Regions from separate parts of the Prosthecomicrobium sp. N25 genome, predicted to be linked through region 2. Evidence: predicted binding sites of a transcription regulator. Region 2 holds the regulator's gene; each other region holds the start of a gene.

Region 1 (5,638 bases), 810 kb from region 2:
GCAACGGGCGGGACCGGCAGGGTGGCGGCGATGTCGGCGACGGCGGCCGGGGTCAGGCCCATCATGGTGCGGCCGGCGGTGTCGAAGCTCGCCGTGAAGGTATAGGGCATGCCGACCCGGATGGCGGCGAGGGCCGCGGCGCGGATCTCCTCGGGCGCCGACATGGTCTCGATCCAGGCGACGTCGGCGCCGCCGGCCTTCAGGCCCTCGATCTGCTCGGCGAAGACCTCGACCGCCTCGTCTTCGGTCATGGGGCCGAGGGGCGCGAAGAGGTCGCCGGTCGGGCCGACGGAGCCGGCGACCACGACCGGGCGCGGGGCCGCGTCGGCCACGTCGCGGGCGATGCGGGCGGCCTTCTCGTTCAGTTCGCGGGTGCGGTCCTCGGCCTTGTGGAGGGCAAGGCGGCGGCGGTTGCAGCCGAAGGTGTTGGTCAGGACGATATCGGCGCCGGCGTCGACAAAGCCCTGGTGGAGGGCGCGGATCCGGTCCGGATGCTCGTCGTTCCAGAGTTCCGGGGCATCTCCGGAGAGGAGGCCCATGGCGAATAGGTTGGTCCCGGTCGCCCCGTCGGCGAGGAGGACGGGGCGTTCGGCGAGCAGGGCGTCGAGGGCGGAGCGGGTCATGGGGCCTCGGGTCGGGACGCGATCGGGTGAGACGAGTACCCCGATTTGCCCGACCGTCAACCGTGGCGCTTGCCTTCCGGCGACATGGCGGCTTTTCTCTCGGCGCGCCGTTCCCGTGGCGGCGCTGCCAATCCGAGGTTTGCGCGCCCCTTGTCTCCTCCGAACCCGCCGCCCGACCGGCCGTCCCGCGGCCTCGCCCGCCGCATCCTGCGCGCGCCGGTCGCCGTCCTGGTGGCGCTCTACTTCATCCTGGACGACGTCGTCCTGGCGGCGATCCGGCCTGTGGTGCGCCGCCTCGAAGCGCTGCGGCTGTTCGCGCGGGTGGCCGCCTTCATCCACGGGCTGCCGCCCTACCCCACCCTGCTCCTCTTCGCCGTGCCCTTCGCGGTTCTCGAGCCGCCGAAGCTGATCTCGCTCTACCTCATGGCAACCGGGCGATTCCGCACGGGCCTCATTCTGCTGATCGTCTCGCACCTCCTGTCGATCGTGCTCGTCGAGCGGCTCTTCCACGTGACCCGGGACAAGCTCCTCATGATCCCGTGGTTCGCGCGCGCACACGGCCTCGTCGTGCGGCTCCGGGACTGGGCGCTCGGCATCCTGGAGGAGACCAGCGCATGGCAGGCGGCGCGGCGCCTGCTCGGGCGGCTCCGGGAGGCGGCCGCCCGGCTGCGGGATCGGATCCGGCCGGTGGCCGCCCGGTGGGCGCGGGAGGCGCGACGGCGGGCGTCGGCCGTCGCCGGATGGATCCGCCGGATGGCGCGCGGCTGAGAGGGCGCGGGCCGGCCGTTCAGCCTGTGACCCGCAGCGGCAGGCCCAGGGCCGCCAGGGCATGGCGTGCGATGGCGCCGCCCGGCGGCAGGCTCTGGCCGTCAGTGACGGTCGAGATCGCGATGGCGCGGGCGCGCAGGACGTGGATCGAGCGGCGGCCGATGCGGGAGACGAGATGACGATGGTCGCGCAGCGGCCCGTCGCGGCGGGCCCGGTCCCACAGCCGGCGCGAGACCACCAGACCCTGCTGCGGGAGCGGCAGGCCGAACACCGAACTCGCCACCCCGATCGTGCTCTCCGCCAGGCGGGCCTGCCAGCCGAAGGCGTCGAAGGCGATGCGGAAGGTCGCCGCGCGCCGGTCCGCCCCGCCTGTCCGCTCGGCGCGGTCGGCGAAGGCGGCGACCTCGCGGAACCACTCGCCCTCGAGCAGGATGTTCGGTTGCAGGACCATCAGCCAAGGGGAACGCCGGGCGGCGGCGATGCCGGTCGCGACCTTCTCGCCCCAGCAGCCGGACACATGCAGGAGTTGACAACCAGCCGCTTCGGCCACCTTCTCGGTGCCATCCTGCGACCCGCCGTCCACGACCACCACTTCTCGGATCACGCCTTCGGCGGCGGCCGGCACGAGTGAGGCCAGAGTCCTGATCAGACCCTCCTCGGCATCCAGGGTGGGGATGACGACGGACAGCATTTCGGCTCCATAGCAGGGATTCGACGCCCGCGGGAGTCGCCAAATCGCCCCGGCCTTGCCCTAGATCGAGGGAAGTTCTTGCTTTGTTCGCGCCCTGCGCTAGAGTCCCCGCATGACCAGAGCGAAGAACCGAACCCTCGCAAGCTCCGACGATACCGTAAGGTCACCGGTACGGGCCGCGCCGAAGCCCCGTCCGGGGCCGCGTGCCGTGGAGGGGCCGGGCAGCGACAGTATGGCCGCTCTGCGACGGACTGCCGCAGCCGGGCAAGCGCCCCCGGGACCCGAGGGCCTGCCCGACGGGGGATCCGCCGACGGATACGGGGCGGGTGCCGTGGCGATTCCAGCCGAGCTCCGGCGGGGCCGGGGCGCGGTCAGCAACGCCTCGGGCCGCTACGAGCCGGAGACGAGGGTCCTGGTCGACGACGGCTGGTCGAGCCTCGAGGACCTGCCGCCGCTGCGGACGGAGGTGCAGGTCGAGAAGCCGAAGAAGATCATCACCCGCAACCAGTCACCCGACATCTCCTTCGACCGGTCGATCAACCCCTATCGCGGCTGCGAGCACGGCTGCGTCTACTGCTTCGCGCGGCCGTCGCACGCCTACATGGGTTTGTCGCCCGGGCTCGATTTCGAGACGCGGCTCTTCGTCAAGCCCAATGCCGCCGAACTCCTGGAGCGCGAGCTGGCCGACCCGGCCTACCAGTGCCGGACGCTGGCGATCGGCACCAACACCGACCCCTACCAGCCGATCGAGCGCACCCATGGGGTGATGCGGGCCGTGCTGGAGGTGCTGGAACGGACGAACCACCCGGTCGCGATCGTCACCAAGTCGCACCTCGTCACGCGCGACAAGGACATCCTGGGGCGGATGGGGCGCAAGGGACTCGCCAAGGTCGCCCTGTCGGTGACGACCCTCGACGGGGGGCTCGCCCGGTCGCTCGAGCCGCGGGCGGCGGCGCCGCACCGGCGGCTGGCGGCGATCCGGGAGCTCGCCGAGGCGGGCGTGCCGACGGCCGTCATGGTGGCGCCGGTGATCCCGGGGCTGAACGACCACGAGATCGAGCGGATCCTCGAGGCGTCCCACCAGGCGGGGGCGCGGGAAGCCGGCTATGTCCTTCTGCGTCTGCCGCTCGAGGTCTCGGAGCTCTTCAAGCAGTGGCTGCTCACGCACCGGCCGGACAGCTACCGGCACGTGCTGTCGCTGATCCGCTCGATGCGGGACGGCAAGGACTACGACGCCAACTGGGGCACGCGCATGCGCGGCACAGGCCCCTACGCCTGGACCATCGGCCGGCGCTTCGAGCTCGCGCTGAAGCGCCTCGGCATCGAGAAGACCGCCCGGGCCCGGCTGCGCGCCGACCTGTTCGAGCCGCCGCGGCCGAACGGGGTGCAGCTCAGCCTGTTCTGACGGACGGTGCGCACCGCATGGCGAAACACGGAGAGAGACCATGGCCCTCGCCCTTCACCTCGTCACCCTGGGCGTTGCCGACGTCGAGGCGAGTGCGGCCTTCTACGAACGTCTCGGCCTCCTCCGCTCGACGCAGAGCGTCCCGGGGTCCGTCGCCTTCTTCCAGGTCGGGCCGATGGTCCTGTCGGTCTTCGGCCGCGCGGACCTGGCGGCCGACGCGCAGGTGGCGGACAGCCGGCCCGGCTTCTCGGGCGTGACGCTCGCCAACAACGTGGAGTCTCCCGAGGCGGTGATCGCCCTTGTGGAGACGGCCGTTGCGGCCGGGGCGCGGCTCGTGCGCGCGCCCGAGAAGGCCTTCTGGGGCGGCTTCACGGCCTATTTCGCCGATCCCGACGGGCATCTCTGGGAGGTCGCCCACAATCCGCACTGGCGCTTCGACGAGAGCGGCATGGTCCGTCTGCCGGACTGAGACGCTCCGGGGACAGCGGGGACGACGCCTTCGCGACCGATTGCGGCGGGGGCCGGCGGGCGGCAGGATCGACGCCATGGCCCGCCGCCCCGAATCGCCCGCCCTCTTCGACCTGCCGACCGGTCCCGACCTGTCGATCGAAAGGCGCGTGCTGCGGCGGCTGAAGGCGAAGGTGCCGGTCTGCGGCGTCGACGAGGCGGGCCGCGGGCCGCTCGCCGGCCCGGTCGTGGTCGCTGCGGTGGTGCTCGACCCGCGCCGCGTCCCGGAGGGCCTGGACGACTCCAAGAAGCTGACCCCGGCCGAGCGGGAGCGCCTCTTCGCCGAGATCTGCGCGCATCACCACACCGCGCTCGCCTTCGCGTCGGTGGAGCGCATCGACGCCCTGAACATCCGCGGCGCGACCCTCTGGGCGATGGCCCGGGCCGTCCGCGGGCTGCCCGAATGCCCGGCGCACGCCCTCGTCGACGGTCTCGACGTGCCGCCCGGCCTGCCCTGCCCCGGGGAGGCCGTGGTCAAGGGCGACGCCACCTCGCTCTCCATCGCGGCGGCCTCGATCGTCGCCAAGGTCACCCGCGACCGGCTGATGATCCGCCTCGCCGCCAGTTGCCCCGGTTACGGCTTCGAGGAGCACAAGGGCTACGGCACGGAGGCGCACCGGGCCGCCATTCTCACCCTCGGCCCCTCGGCCCACCACCGCCGCAGCTTCGACCCGGTGAAGAGCCTCCTCGCCGGCGTGACGCCGCCCGCCGAGGCGGTCCTGGTCTGAGGACGGCCGCGCTCACTGGACCGGCAGGGCAGAGATCCGGGCGAAGGAACGCCGAGCCGCATCCCCGGCCGGAGCGGAGCGGAGGGTTCCGCAGGGCTTATTCCGCGGCTGAGGCGAGGCTTTGGCGGACGGCCTTGCGGAGGTCGTCGATAGGGACGAGGACGCCGTCGCGCTCGACGTGCCAGAAGGTCCAGCCGTTGCAGGCGTCGAGGCCCTGGAGGACCGCGCCGACACGGTGGATGGACCCCTCGGCCGCGCCTGAGACCAGTGATCCGTCGAGCCGGACGGTGGCGGCGAGCCGGCCGCGGGCGTCGGTCACGACCTCGCCGGGGCGGACCAGGCCCTGCTCGACGAGGGTGCCGAAGGGGATGCGGACCTCCGCCTTTTTGCCGCGGACCACCTCCAGCGCCTCGGCGGGGATCGGGCTGACGGCCGCGATGCGGGCCTCGGCGGCGGCCGCGTAGGCCGGGTCGCGCTCCATGCCGACGAAGCGGCGGCCGAGGCGGCGGGCGACGGCGCCGGTGGTGCCGGTGCCGAAGAAGGGGTCGAGGACCACGTCGCCCGGGTTGGAGGACGACAGCAGGACGCGGTGCAGCAGCGCCTCCGGCTTCTGGGTCGGATGGACCTTGTCGCCGGCCTCGTCCTTCAGCCGCTCGCCGCCCGCGCAGATCGGCAGCAGCCAGTCGGAGCGCATCTGCAGGTCCTCGTTGAAGGCCTTCAGGGCGTCGTAGTTGAAGGTGTAGCGGCGCGCGTCCTGCGAGCGGGCGGCCCAGATCAGGGTCTCGTGGGCGTTCTGGAAGCGGCGGCCCTTGAAGTTCGGCATCGGGTTGGTCTTGCGCCAGACCACGTCGTTGAGGATCCAGAAGCCGAGGTCCTGGAGGATCGTGCCGACCCGGAAGATGTTGTGGTAGGAGCC
Region 2 (5,638 bases):
TCCGTAATAGCCCGGAGGCGTGCCGTCTGTGATCTCGTCACCGACCCCGGCCGCTTCCGCCCGCCCCCCGTCGCGGCTAGATTGCCGACCCCGGCGAGCGGCGCGAGGCATCCCGTGACGGCGAGACTGACCCATATCGACGAAACCGGCGCGGCCAACATGGTCGACGTCGGCGACAAGGCGGTGACGCGGCGCGTGGCCGTCGCCGAGGGGCGGGTGCGCATGAAGCCCGAAACCCTGGCGATGATCCGCGCCGGCCAGGCCAAGAAGGGCGACGTGGTGGCGACGGCGCGAATCGCCGGCATCATGGCGGCGAAGCGGACCCACGAGCTGATCCCGCTCTGCCACCCCCTGCTCCTCACCAAGGCGGCCGTCGAGATCGAGCCCGACGAGGCTCTGCCCGGCCTCGTCGTGCGCGCGACGGTGCATGTCGGCGGTCAGACGGGGGTCGAGATGGAAGCCCTGACGGCTGCCACCGTCGCGTGCCTGACCATCTACGACATGGCCAAGGCGGTCGACCGCGGCATGATCGTCGAGGGCGTCCGGGTGCTCGAGAAGTCGGGCGGCAAGTCCGGCGACTGGCGGGCGGAGTGACGGCCATGGCGGTGTCCGGATCCCCGCTCCTGTCGGTCGAGGAGGCGCGGGCGCGCATGCTGGCCGGCGTGGTGCCGGTCGGCGCCGAGTCGGTCGCGCTCGCCGAGGCGGAAGGCCGGGTCCTCGCCGAGGACCTGACCGCCACCCGTACGCAGCCGCCCTTCCCGGCCTCGGCCATGGACGGCTACGCCCTCCGCGCGGCCGACATCGCCGCCGTCCCGGCGCGCCTGCGCGTGATCGGAACGGCGCCGGCCGGCCGCGCCTTCGAGGGCCGCCTCGGTGCCGGCGAGGCCCTGCGCATCTTCACCGGCGCGCCCGTGCCCGAAGGCGCCGACACGGTGCTCATCCAGGAGAACGCGGAGGTTGCCGCGGACGGCACCATCCTGGCGCTCGACGCCACCCCGCGCGGCCGCAACGTCCGGCCCGTGGGGCTCGACTTCCAGGCCGGCGAACGCCTGATCGACGCCGGCACGCGGCTCGACTGGCGGGCGGTCTCGCTCGCCGCGGCCATGAACCACCCGGTCCTCCAGGTGCGCCGTCGCCCGCGCGTCGCCGTCCTGGCGACCGGGGACGAACTCGTCCGCCCCGGCGAGACGCCCGGCCCGGACCAGATCGTGGCGTCCAACAATTTCGGGGTCGCCGCGATGGTGAGCGCGCTCGGCGGGGAGCCCGTCGACCTCGGCATCGCGCCCGACGACGAGGCCGCCATCGGGGCACGCATCGCCGCCGCCCTCGAGACGCGGGCCGACGTACTGGTCACCCTCGGCGGCGCCTCGGTCGGGGACCTCGACCTGGTCGGCCGGACCCTCGGCGACGCCGGCATGGAGCTCGCCTTCTGGAAGATCGCCATGCGGCCCGGCAAGCCGCTCATGGCCGGCCGCCTCGGGCCCATGCGCGTCCTCGGCCTGCCCGGCAACCCGGTCTCGAGCCTCGTCTGCGCGATCCTGTTCCTGAAACCCCTCCTGCGCGCCCTCCTGGGCGTCGCCCCCCTGCTCGACCCGGAGGTCGACGCCGTGGCGGCGGTCGACCTGGCCGCCAACGACCATCGGCAGGACTACCTGCGCGCCGAAATCGAAAGCCGGGACGAAAGCGGACTGCCCCGGGTGCGCCCCTTCCCCGTCCAGGACTCCTCCATGCTGACCCGCCTCGCCCGGGCGGACTGCCTGGTCCTGCGCGCCCCGAACGCCCCGCCGCTCCCCGCCGGCGGCCGGTGCCGAATCATCCCCCTCTCCTGACCGTCTCAGCCCGCTCCGGCGCCGGACCGCCGCGGCCCGTTCCGCAGCGTTCGGGTTCGTTCCCGGCCGCATATTCTTCGTTCCCGGTCCGTTTTAACGGAAAATTGACGCTTGTAGAACATGGAGAGAACGTGTAGCTTCAGTTCGCGCTTTGTACACGTCACAGGCTTCATCCAGGTTTTCGTGGAGACGACCCCCGTCCCCCATAGGAGATCCGGACGCCCGAGCGGCAGAGTGGCGACGAAGGATTCGAACCACCAAACCGAACCCGAGGGGCGACAGGACCCATGCTCACCCGCAAGCAACTCGAGCTCCTGATGTTCATCCACGAACGCCTGAAGGAAACGGGCGTGCCTCCCTCCTTCGACGAGATGAAGGACGCGCTGGACCTCAAGTCGAAGTCCGGCATCCACCGGCTGATCACAGCGCTCGAGGAGCGCGGCTTCATCCGCCGCCTGCCGAACCGCGCCCGTGCGCTCGAGGTGGTGCGGCTCCCCGACTCGGTCGCGCCGAGCCTCGCGGCAGCCCGCAACGGCAAGGCCTTCGCGCCTTCCGTGATCGAGGGAAGCCTCGGCAGGCAACGCCCGGTCGGCTCCGGCGACGACAAGAACGGCGCGGTCTCCATCCCGGTGATGGGGCGCATCGCCGCCGGCACCCCGATCTCGGCGATCCAGAACTACACCCACGCGATCCCCGTCCCGGCGGACCTCATCGCCGGCGGCGAGCACTTCGCCCTGGAGGTGCGCGGGGACTCCATGATCGAGGCCGGCATTCTCGACGGCGACACCGTGGTCATCAAGCGTGCCGACGGCGCCGACACCGGCGACATCGTGGTGGCGCTGGTGGACGACGAGGAGGCGACGCTGAAGCGCCTGCGCAAGCGGGGGGCGTCGATCGCCCTGGAGGCCGCCAATCCGGCCTACGAGACCCGCATCTTCGGACCCGATCGCGTCAAGATCCAGGGCAAGCTCGTCGGCCTCATCCGCCGCTACTGACCGGATCGGCCACGCGGCCCTCCGATTGCCGGAATTCCTCAGTCCGACACGCCCGGGTCGCGGCCGTCTCCGTCGTCGTCCGGCAGCAGGGACGGCGCCCCGGAGGGTGCCGGCCGAAGGGCGGTGCCGGCCCGGCCGGGACGGTGCCCGTCGGCTGCGGGACCGGCCGGTTGCGTCACACGACCGGTCACCGGCGCGGGCGCCCCCGCCGGCTCGGCCGTACGCGAACCGGTGGTGGCCGGAGCGGGCGGCGGCGGGCGGGCGTTCCAGGGCCGGGTCCGGCCCGCGACAGCGGGCTGAAGCGAAGCCGGCAAGGGCGCCACCGCCGAGGGCGTCCCCGGCACGGAAGGGCCCTGCGCTCCGGCCGGCGGGCCGTTGGCCGGACGGGCGGGCCAGCCGAGCGCGAGGCCGCCGGTCTCCGCCAGGACGGCGCGGTCGACGACGACGGTCAGCGCCCGGCAGCCGGGCGGGGCGTCCAGGCGGGTGACCACGATCGCGGCCCGGCGGCAGTCCTCGTCGAAGGCACGCGGATCACGGACGACGGCAAGAACGCGGGGCCGCGTCCCGGGGGAGGCCACATGGATCGCGCAGCCGAACGGATCGCACTGCCAGCCCGCCGCCAGGGCGGGGTCGCGGACGGCGCGCGGGTCGGCGTCTGCGGCGAGCCAGACCTGCGCGGCGAATCGCGCCCGCGCCGCGTCGAGCACCGCCAGGCGCCCGTCGCCACCCCTCACGGCGATCGGCTCGGCATCCGCGCCGACGAGAATGTCCGGAGCCTGCGCGAAGGGAGCGACCGCCACAGCGGCTGCCGCCGGAACGAGGCCGAGGAGACGCCAGCGACGGGTCCAAAGCGTCAGCCAGAGGATCGCCGCGACGGCGAGCGGCAGGGCCGCCGGATGGATGCGCCCGATCAGCCCCTCGCCGCCCGGCAGGCCGGCGACCTCGCTCGCGACCGCCAGCATGGCCTCGATCCCCATCCCCATGAGGACGAGGGGCCAGGACTCCAGGCCGAACGGCATGGCCAGCATGGCCAGGAGCGCCATCGGCATCACGATCGTGCCGACGACCGGCAGCACCAGCATGTTGGCGAGGACGCCGTAGGGCGCCGCGCGGTGGAACTCCGCCGCCACGACGGGAGCCGTCGCGAGGCCGGCCACGACCGACGAGAAGGCGAGCCCCGTCACGTGCGCGGCGAGCCAGCGCAGGAGCCGACCGGCCGGGCCGGCCAGCGGGTTCACCAGGCGGGTCGGGTCGCGCGGGCGGTCGCGCCAGACCTCGTAGGCGGCCACGAGCGCGAGCACCGCCAGGAACGACATCAGGAACCCGGGCTCGGCCACCGCATGGGGTTCGAAGGCCAGGATCGCCAGCGCCGAGACCGCGACCGTGCGCTGAGTCAGGGCGGGTCGGTCCGCCAGGACGGCCAGCAGGCCGACCGCGAACATGATGTAGGACCGGTCCGTCGCCACGCCGCCGCCGGAGATCAGCAGGTAGCCGGTGACGGCCGCGAAGGCCGCGACCGCGGCCACCTTCTTCACCGGGATGCGCAGCGCCAGTCCGGGGACGAGCGCCAGCAGCAGGCGGACGGCAGCGAGCACCGTGCCGCCGACCAGGACCATGTGCAGGCCCGAGATCGAGATGATGTGCGAGAGCCCCGAGGCGCGCATGGCCTCCTGGTCTGCCTCCGGGACGGCGCGGCTCTCGCCCACGATCAGGGCGGCCGCCATCGCGCCCGCCCGCCCCGGCAGGGCCTGCCGGATCCGCTCGGCGATGTCGTGGCGCAGTGTCGCGACCCCGGCGGCGAGGCGCAACGCGCCGGGCGGCGGCCCGAGATCCTGGCGCTCCACCCGGCCGAGGACGAAGCCCGAGGCCCCGCGCCCCTCGAAATAGGCCCGCCGGGCGAAGTCGTAGCCGCCCGGCAGCACGGGGCCGTCGGGCGGCCGAAGCCGGGCGAGGAAGCGCACCCCCTCCCCGATCCGCGCCCCGCCGTCGCGCCCCCGGGCGGCCGTCGCGGCAATCCGCTTCGGCCATTCCGCCGGCGCCGGCCCGCGGGTCTCCATGGATTGCACCGCGACCAAGAGGCGCGTGCCGCCGTTCGCCGTCCCCTCCGCCTCCTCGACCCAGCCCGTGACCGTGACGGTCCGCTCGCGGTCGAGCCGCGGCGCCGCGACGGCCAGGCTCTCCAGCTTGCCGGCAAAGAGCCCCGCAGCGGCCATCGCGGCGAGCACCAGGACGCGCGCGTCGCGCCCGCGCTGCCGCGCCGTCAGGGCGGCAGCCGCGAACCCGACCGCCACGATGGCCAGGGCCCAGGCCTGCGGCTCCTGCGGCAGCTTCAGGTAGCCGAGGGCGCCGAGCCCGAAGGCGACCACCGCCCAGGGAAACCCGGCTCCCCTGTCGAGTTCGGCCGCCAGCGTGTCGGCGATCCGCTCGCGCAGGAGAGAGGCCTCCAGCGCGATCCGGCGCGCGCCTCCCGGGACCGCGAACGCGGCAACGGACCTCCGCCGCCGGCTCCGCACGGAACCGGCGTCCTCTCTCCCGTCTGTATCCACCGGCGAGCCCCCCGGCTCCCCGCGGAAGCCCTCCACGCGGCCCCCTTGCTTACTTTTCGGCGAACCCATGCTACAGGAACCGCCCTCATCGTGACCACCGGCCCGGGCCCGACCCGGCCGAAGACCCGGACCTCCCATGGCTGATCCCGTCGTCACCCGCTTCGCCCCGTCGCCGACTGGCTTTCTCCACATCGGCGGCGCGCGCACGGCGCTGTTCAACTGGCTCTTCGCGCGCCACACGGGCGGCAAGATGCTGCTGCGCATCGAG
Region 3 (5,638 bases), on a different contig from region 2:
GCACGCTCTCGGGCGACCGCCGCGGCAGCCTCGCGGGGGCGATCGACCGCACCGTGACGGGCGGCGGGCAGCGCCTCCTCACCGAGCGGCTGGCGAGCCCGTCGACCGTGGCGGCCACCATCGAGCGGCGGCTCGACGCGGTCGCGTATCTCGCCGACGACACGCTGCTGGCGGCGGACCTGCGGCAGGCCCTCAAGGCGGCCCCCGACATGACACGCCCGCTCGGCCGGCTGGCGCTGCAGCGGGGGGGCCCGCGCGACCTCGGCGCGATCCGGGGCGGCCTGGAGGCGGCCTTGCGCATCGCCGCGCGGCTCGCGGACGCGGCGTTGCCGCCGCCCGAGATCGCGGAGGCGCGCGACGCGCTCGCCGCGGCCCCGTCCGAGCTCGCGTCCGAGCTCGGACGGGCGCTCGCCGACGACCTGCCGCTGGTGCGCCGGGACGGCGGCTTCGTGCGCGCCGGCTACGCGGCGGCCCTCGACGAGTGCCGCGAGCTCTCCGCCGATTCGCGCCGGCTGATCGCGCGGCTGGAGGCGGACTACCAAGCGGAGACCGGCATCCGCTCCCTCAAGATCCGGCACAACAACGTGCTCGGCTTCTTCGTCGACACGACGCCCGCACATGCCGAGAAGCTCATGGGCCCGCCCCTGTCGGCGCGCTTCATCCACCGGCAGACGCTCGCCAACGCGGTGCGCTTCACGACCGTCGAGCTCGCCGACCTGGAGGCCAGGATCGCTTCGGCGGGCGAGCGGGCGCTCGGACTGGAAAGCCAGATCTTCGAAACGCTCGCCGCGGAGGCGGTCGCGGCCGGCGATCGGATCCGGCGGGCCGCCGAGGCGCTCGCGGTGCTGGACGTGACGCAGGGCTTCGCGGCGCTGGCGGCGGAGGACGGCTACGTCCGGCCGGTCGTGACCGAAGGGCTCGACTTCCGCATCCGGGCCGGGCGGCACCCGGTCGTCGAGCAGGCGCTGAGGCGCGACGGGCAGGATGCCTTCGTGGCCAACGACGCCGACATCGGGCCGGCGGCGCCGGACCAGGACGGACGGCTCGTGGTGCTGACCGGCCCCAACATGGGCGGCAAGTCGACCTGGCTCCGGCAGAACGCGCTGATCGCGATCCTGGCCCAGACGGGCGCCTTCGTGCCGGCCGCGGAGGCCCGGATCGGCATCGTCGACCGGCTCTTCAGCCGCGTCGGGGCGGCCGACGACCTGGCGCGCGGGCGGTCGACCTTCATGGTCGAGATGGTCGAGACGGCGGCGATCCTCAACCAGGCGGGGCGGCGCTCGCTGGTGATCCTCGACGAGATCGGCCGCGGCACGGCGACCTTCGACGGCCTCTCCATCGCCTGGGCGGCGATCGAGCACCTGAACCAGGTGAATCGCTGCCGCGCCCTCTTCGCGACCCACTATCACGAGCTGACCGGGCTGGCCGACCGGTTGCCGCGCGTCGTCAACGCCACGGTCCGGGTGCGCGAGTGGAAGGGCGATGTCGTGTTCCTGCACGAGATCGTGCCGGGGGCGGCGGACCGGTCCTACGGCATCCAGGTGGCACGGCTCGCGGGCCTGCCGGCGGGGGTGATCGAGCGGGCCCGGCAGGTGCTGCGCCAGCTCGAGGAGCACGACCGCAAGCGGCCGGCCTCCACGCTGATCGACGACCTGCCGCTCTTCTCGGCGCTGAAGCCCCGGACGCCGGATCCCGGGCCGGCGGAGACGCCCGCGCCGACTGTGCCGCCGGGCGCGGCCGCGGCGCTGCAGGAACTGGCCGCGCTGGCGCCCGACGACCTCAGCCCGCGCGAGGCGCTGGAGGCCCTCTACCGGCTGAAAGCCGCGCTGGCGAAAAGCTGATGCCCTCCCCGGCTCGCGGCAGCGGCCCTCACGCGGCGTGGCGGCTCGCGTCGGCGCCGTAGTAGTTCACGTAGCGGGTCGAGATGCGGGCGACGGGCAGGATCATGCAGACGTCCGTCGTGCCGAACTGGGCATCCACGACGGCGCCGTCCCCGATCATGGCGCCGAGGCGGAGGTAGCCCTTGACCAGGGGCGGCAGGGCCTGCAGGGCGCGGCGCGCGTCGACGGCCTCGCGGGCGAGCCGGTTCATCGCGACGGCGCGTTCCGGGCGCGCCGAGACGCGCCACTCGGCGTCGGCGCGCGCATGGTGGTGCAGGAAGGAGAGCGGCAGGGCGAGGCGGTCCGGGTCGGTGCCCTCCAGGCTGGCGCAACCGATCATCACGTCGACGCGGTGGCGCAGGACATAGGCCCAGACCCCGTGCCAGAGCAGCTCGACGGTGCGCTTGGTGCGGTATTCCGGGAGCACGCAGGAGCGGCCGAGCTCCAGGAAGCGAAGGCCCGGCTTGCGGGCGATCAGGGGGGCGACGTCGAACTCCGAGGCCGTGTAGAAGCCGCCGGCGCGGGCAGCCGCCTCCTGGCGGAGCAGGCGGTAGGTGCCGACGATGCGCGGGCCGGTCCGGCCGAAGCGACGCGGCTCGACGGACTCGTGATCGACCACCAGCATGTGGTCGCAGACCCGGTCGAAGCGATCGGCGTCCCGGCCGGTCACGAGCGTGCGGCCGTCCGCGACCGCGCCGAGCTCCTCGTAGAAGACGCGGTAGCGCAGCTTCTGGCAGCGGCGAACCTCGCCGACCGTGCGCGCGAGCCGCACCTCCAGGCTGCCGATCCGGCCGAGCGAGGTCTCCCGGGCACCCGGCAGGGGCCCGAGCGGCAGCGGGAGAGCCACTCCGGGCGCGAGCGGCAGGCGGCCGAGGGGCAGGTCGCGGAAGGGCAGCAGGTCGAACAGGGCGGCTGCGGGCCGGCGACCTGGGGAGGCGGGGGCGTCGAGCGCGTCGGTCATGAAGGTTGCACCGCAGGAGGCCGCCCGCGGCGGCCAGCGCGACCACTAAGCACGATTGGCTGACGGTGTCATGACGAAGGGGCGGGCCGCGGCGGCGGCGGCGGCGCCCGGTCGCATGCGTCGATTGCAATCTGTGTGTGCAAATCATGATTCGGGGTTGCATTCGTTCTGAGAACGTTCTAGGAATTCCCGGAGTGTTTCCGAGGGGCGTTGTCGATGGTCGCGCATGTCACGACGGTGTCGTTCCAGGGGATCGAGGCGGTTCCCGTCGACGTGCAGGTCCAGCTGACCGGCGGCAAGCCGGTCTTCGCGATCGTCGGGCTGCCGGACAAGACGGTGGCGGAGAGCCGCGAGCGGATCCGGGCGGCGCTCTACGCGACGGGGCTGGCGCTGCCGGCCAAGCACATCACCGTCAATCTGGCGCCGGCGGACCTGCCCAAGGAGGGCAGCCACTACGACCTGCCGATCGCGCTCGGCATCATGGCCGCCATCGGGGCGCTGCCGGGCGACCAGCTGGACGGCTACGCGGCGGTGGGCGAACTGGCGCTCGACGGCACGATCGCGCCGGTCGCGGGCGTGCTGCCGGCCGCCATCGGGGCGAACGCGCTGGGCAAGGGCCTGATCTGCCCGGCGGACTGCGGGTCGGAGGCCGCCTGGGCGAGCCCCGACCTCGACATCGTGGCGGGCCGCAGCCTCGTCCAGCTCGCCAACCACTTCAAGGGGACCCAGGCGATCGCCCGGCCGACGCCGCGCATGCGGGAGAACGGCCCGGCGCTGCCGGACCTCAGGGACGTGAAGGGCCAGGAGACGGCGAAGCGGGCGCTCGAAGTCGCGGCGGCGGGCGGGCACCACCTCCTGTTCGTCGGCCCCCCGGGATCCGGCAAGTCGATGCTGGCGAGCCGGCTGCCCTCGATCCTGCCGCCGCTCGAGCCGCGCGAGCTGCTCGAGGTCTCGATGGTCGCCTCCATCGCGGGCGAGCTGCCGGAGGGCGCGCTGTCGTCGCGCCGGCCCTTCCGGGCGCCGCACCACTCCGCCTCGATGGCGGCGCTGGTGGGCGGCGGCATCCGGGCCCGGCCCGGGGAGATCTCGCTCGCCCACCACGGCGTGCTGTTCCTCGACGAGATGCCCGAGTTCAACCCGCAGGTGCTCGATTCCCTGCGCCAGCCGCTGGAGACCGGCTCGGTGATGATCGCGCGGGCGAACCACCGGGTCAGCTATCCGGCGCGCATCCAGCTGGTGGCGGCCATGAACCCGTGCCGCTGCGGGCACGCCGGCGATCCGGGGCACGTCTGCCGGCGCGGCCCGCGCTGCGCGGACGACTACCAGGAGCGGATCTCCGGCCCTCTCCTCGATCGGATCGACCTGCGCGTCGAAGTGGCCGCGGTGACGGCCGCCGACCTCGTCCTGCCGGCGCCGCGGGAGGGCTCGGCCGAGGTCGCGGCGCGGGTCGCCCGGGCCCGCACGATCCAGAGGGAGCGCTTCGCCGCCCTCGGCGTCGAAGGGCTGCGCACCAACGCGGACTGCAGTCCGGCGGTCGTGGAGGAGATCGCCCGCCCGGATTCCTCCGGGGCCCGGCTTCTGGTCGAGGCCGCCGAGGCGCTGAAGCTCTCCGCCCGCGGGTACCACCGGGTGCTGAAGGTGGCGCGGACGCTCGCCGACCTCGACGAGGCGCCGAAGGTCGGCCGCATCCACATCGCCGAGGCGATCGGCTACCGCGGCGCCGGCGAAAGGCTCGCGACGGCGGCGTGAGGCGGGCCTGGGCGCGGCATCGGGCGCCCGGTGGCGCGGAGCCGGAGGGTCCGGCGCGGGCCCGAGGTTCCGCAGCAGCGACCGGAGCGCTGCGGTCCCCAGCGAGAGCCCCCGCCGGGCAGCCTCTCGCGAGCGCCGAGACGCGGGCCGCGAGGGCGCGCCTCAGCGGATGCCGGCGCGCATGAAGGACTGCACGAACTGGCGCTGAAAGACCAGGAAGGCGACGAGCAGGGGGCCGGAGGTGATGAGGGTGGCGGCGGTGATCACCGACCAGTCGATGCCCTGGTCGACGGAGGCGAAGACCGAGAGGCCGACCGTCAGGGGCCGGGTCTCGACCGAGTTGGTGATGATCAGCGGCCAGAGGAAGTTGTTCCAGTGATAGCTGACCTGGACCAGCCCGTAGGCGAGATAGATCGGCCGGGCGGCCGGCACATAGACGCGCCAGAGCACGCCCGCGGTGCCGCAGCCCTCGATGCGGGCCGCCTCGTCGAGTTCCTTCGGCACGGTCATGAAGGTCTGGCGCAGGAGGAAGATGCCGAAGGCGGAGGTGAGGTAGGGGAGCGCGATGCCCCAGATCGTGTCGACCGCGCCGAGCGCCCGCATGGTCCGGTAGTTCACCACCGCGAGGATGTCGGGCGTGATCATCAGCTGCAGAAGGACGAGGCCGAAGAGCAGGCTTCGCCCCGTGAAGCGGTAGCGCGCGAAGGCGAAGGCCGCCAGCGTGCAGAGCACCATCTGGGAACCGACGATCAGGGTCACGATGAGGACCGTGTTCAGGAAATACCGGGCGAAGGGCGCGGCCGCCCAGGCCCGGGCGAAGTTCTCGAACGTGAGCGGCGCCAGGAGGTCGAAGCGGGTGGCGTATTCGGCCGTGTGGAAGGCCGTCCAGGCGGCATAGAGAAGCGGCGCCAGCCAGGCGAGGCCGAGGGCCCAGGCCGCGGCGGTCGCGGCGGCGCGGCGGATCGGGCGGCGGTCGCGCATCGCGGCCCTCACTGGTAATGCACCCGCCGGCCGGCGGCGAGGAACTGGACGAGGGCGAGGAGCGACA

Evidence for each region. The regulator LexA, encoded in region 2, represses DNA repair genes until DNA is damaged. The targets are predictions, from matches to a motif close to TGTTCNNNNTGTGTTCNG.
Region 1: a site for LexA is predicted at 2,156-2,173, ahead of WBG79_RS10110 (PA0069 family radical SAM protein). Genes of this name have one in related genera too.
Region 3: a site for LexA is predicted at 3,006-3,023, ahead of WBG79_RS15410 (YifB family Mg chelatase-like AAA ATPase). Genes of this name have one in related genera too.

Annotation. Positions count from the first base shown of each region.
Region 1 is NZ_JBBCAT010000001.1:2,232,291-2,237,928, reverse strand. It holds gene bmt (betaine--homocysteine S-methyltransferase) at 1-623, opposite strand, end outside; gene WBG79_RS10120 (hypothetical protein) at 774-1,391, shown strand; gene WBG79_RS10115 (glycosyltransferase) at 1,411-2,082, opposite strand; gene WBG79_RS10110 (PA0069 family radical SAM protein) at 2,324-3,487, shown strand; gene WBG79_RS10105 (VOC family protein) at 3,528-3,956, shown strand; gene WBG79_RS10100 (ribonuclease HII) at 4,033-4,722, shown strand; gene WBG79_RS10095 (site-specific DNA-methyltransferase) at 4,820-5,638, opposite strand, start outside.
Region 2 is NZ_JBBCAT010000001.1:3,038,483-3,044,120, forward strand. It holds gene moaC (cyclic pyranopterin monophosphate synthase MoaC) at 115-594, shown strand; gene WBG79_RS13825 (molybdopterin molybdotransferase MoeA) at 600-1,829, shown strand; gene lexA (transcriptional repressor LexA) at 2,117-2,824, shown strand; gene WBG79_RS13835 (ComEC/Rec2 family competence protein) at 2,863-5,337, opposite strand; gene gltX (glutamate--tRNA ligase) at 5,507-5,638, shown strand, end outside.
Region 3 is NZ_JBBCAT010000002.1:129,181-134,818, forward strand. It holds gene mutS (DNA mismatch repair protein MutS) at 1-1,841, shown strand, start outside; gene WBG79_RS15405 (GNAT family N-acetyltransferase) at 1,870-2,841, opposite strand; gene WBG79_RS15410 (YifB family Mg chelatase-like AAA ATPase) at 3,058-4,590, shown strand; gene WBG79_RS15415 (carbohydrate ABC transporter permease) at 4,753-5,571, opposite strand; gene WBG79_RS15420 (carbohydrate ABC transporter permease) at 5,580-5,638, opposite strand, start outside.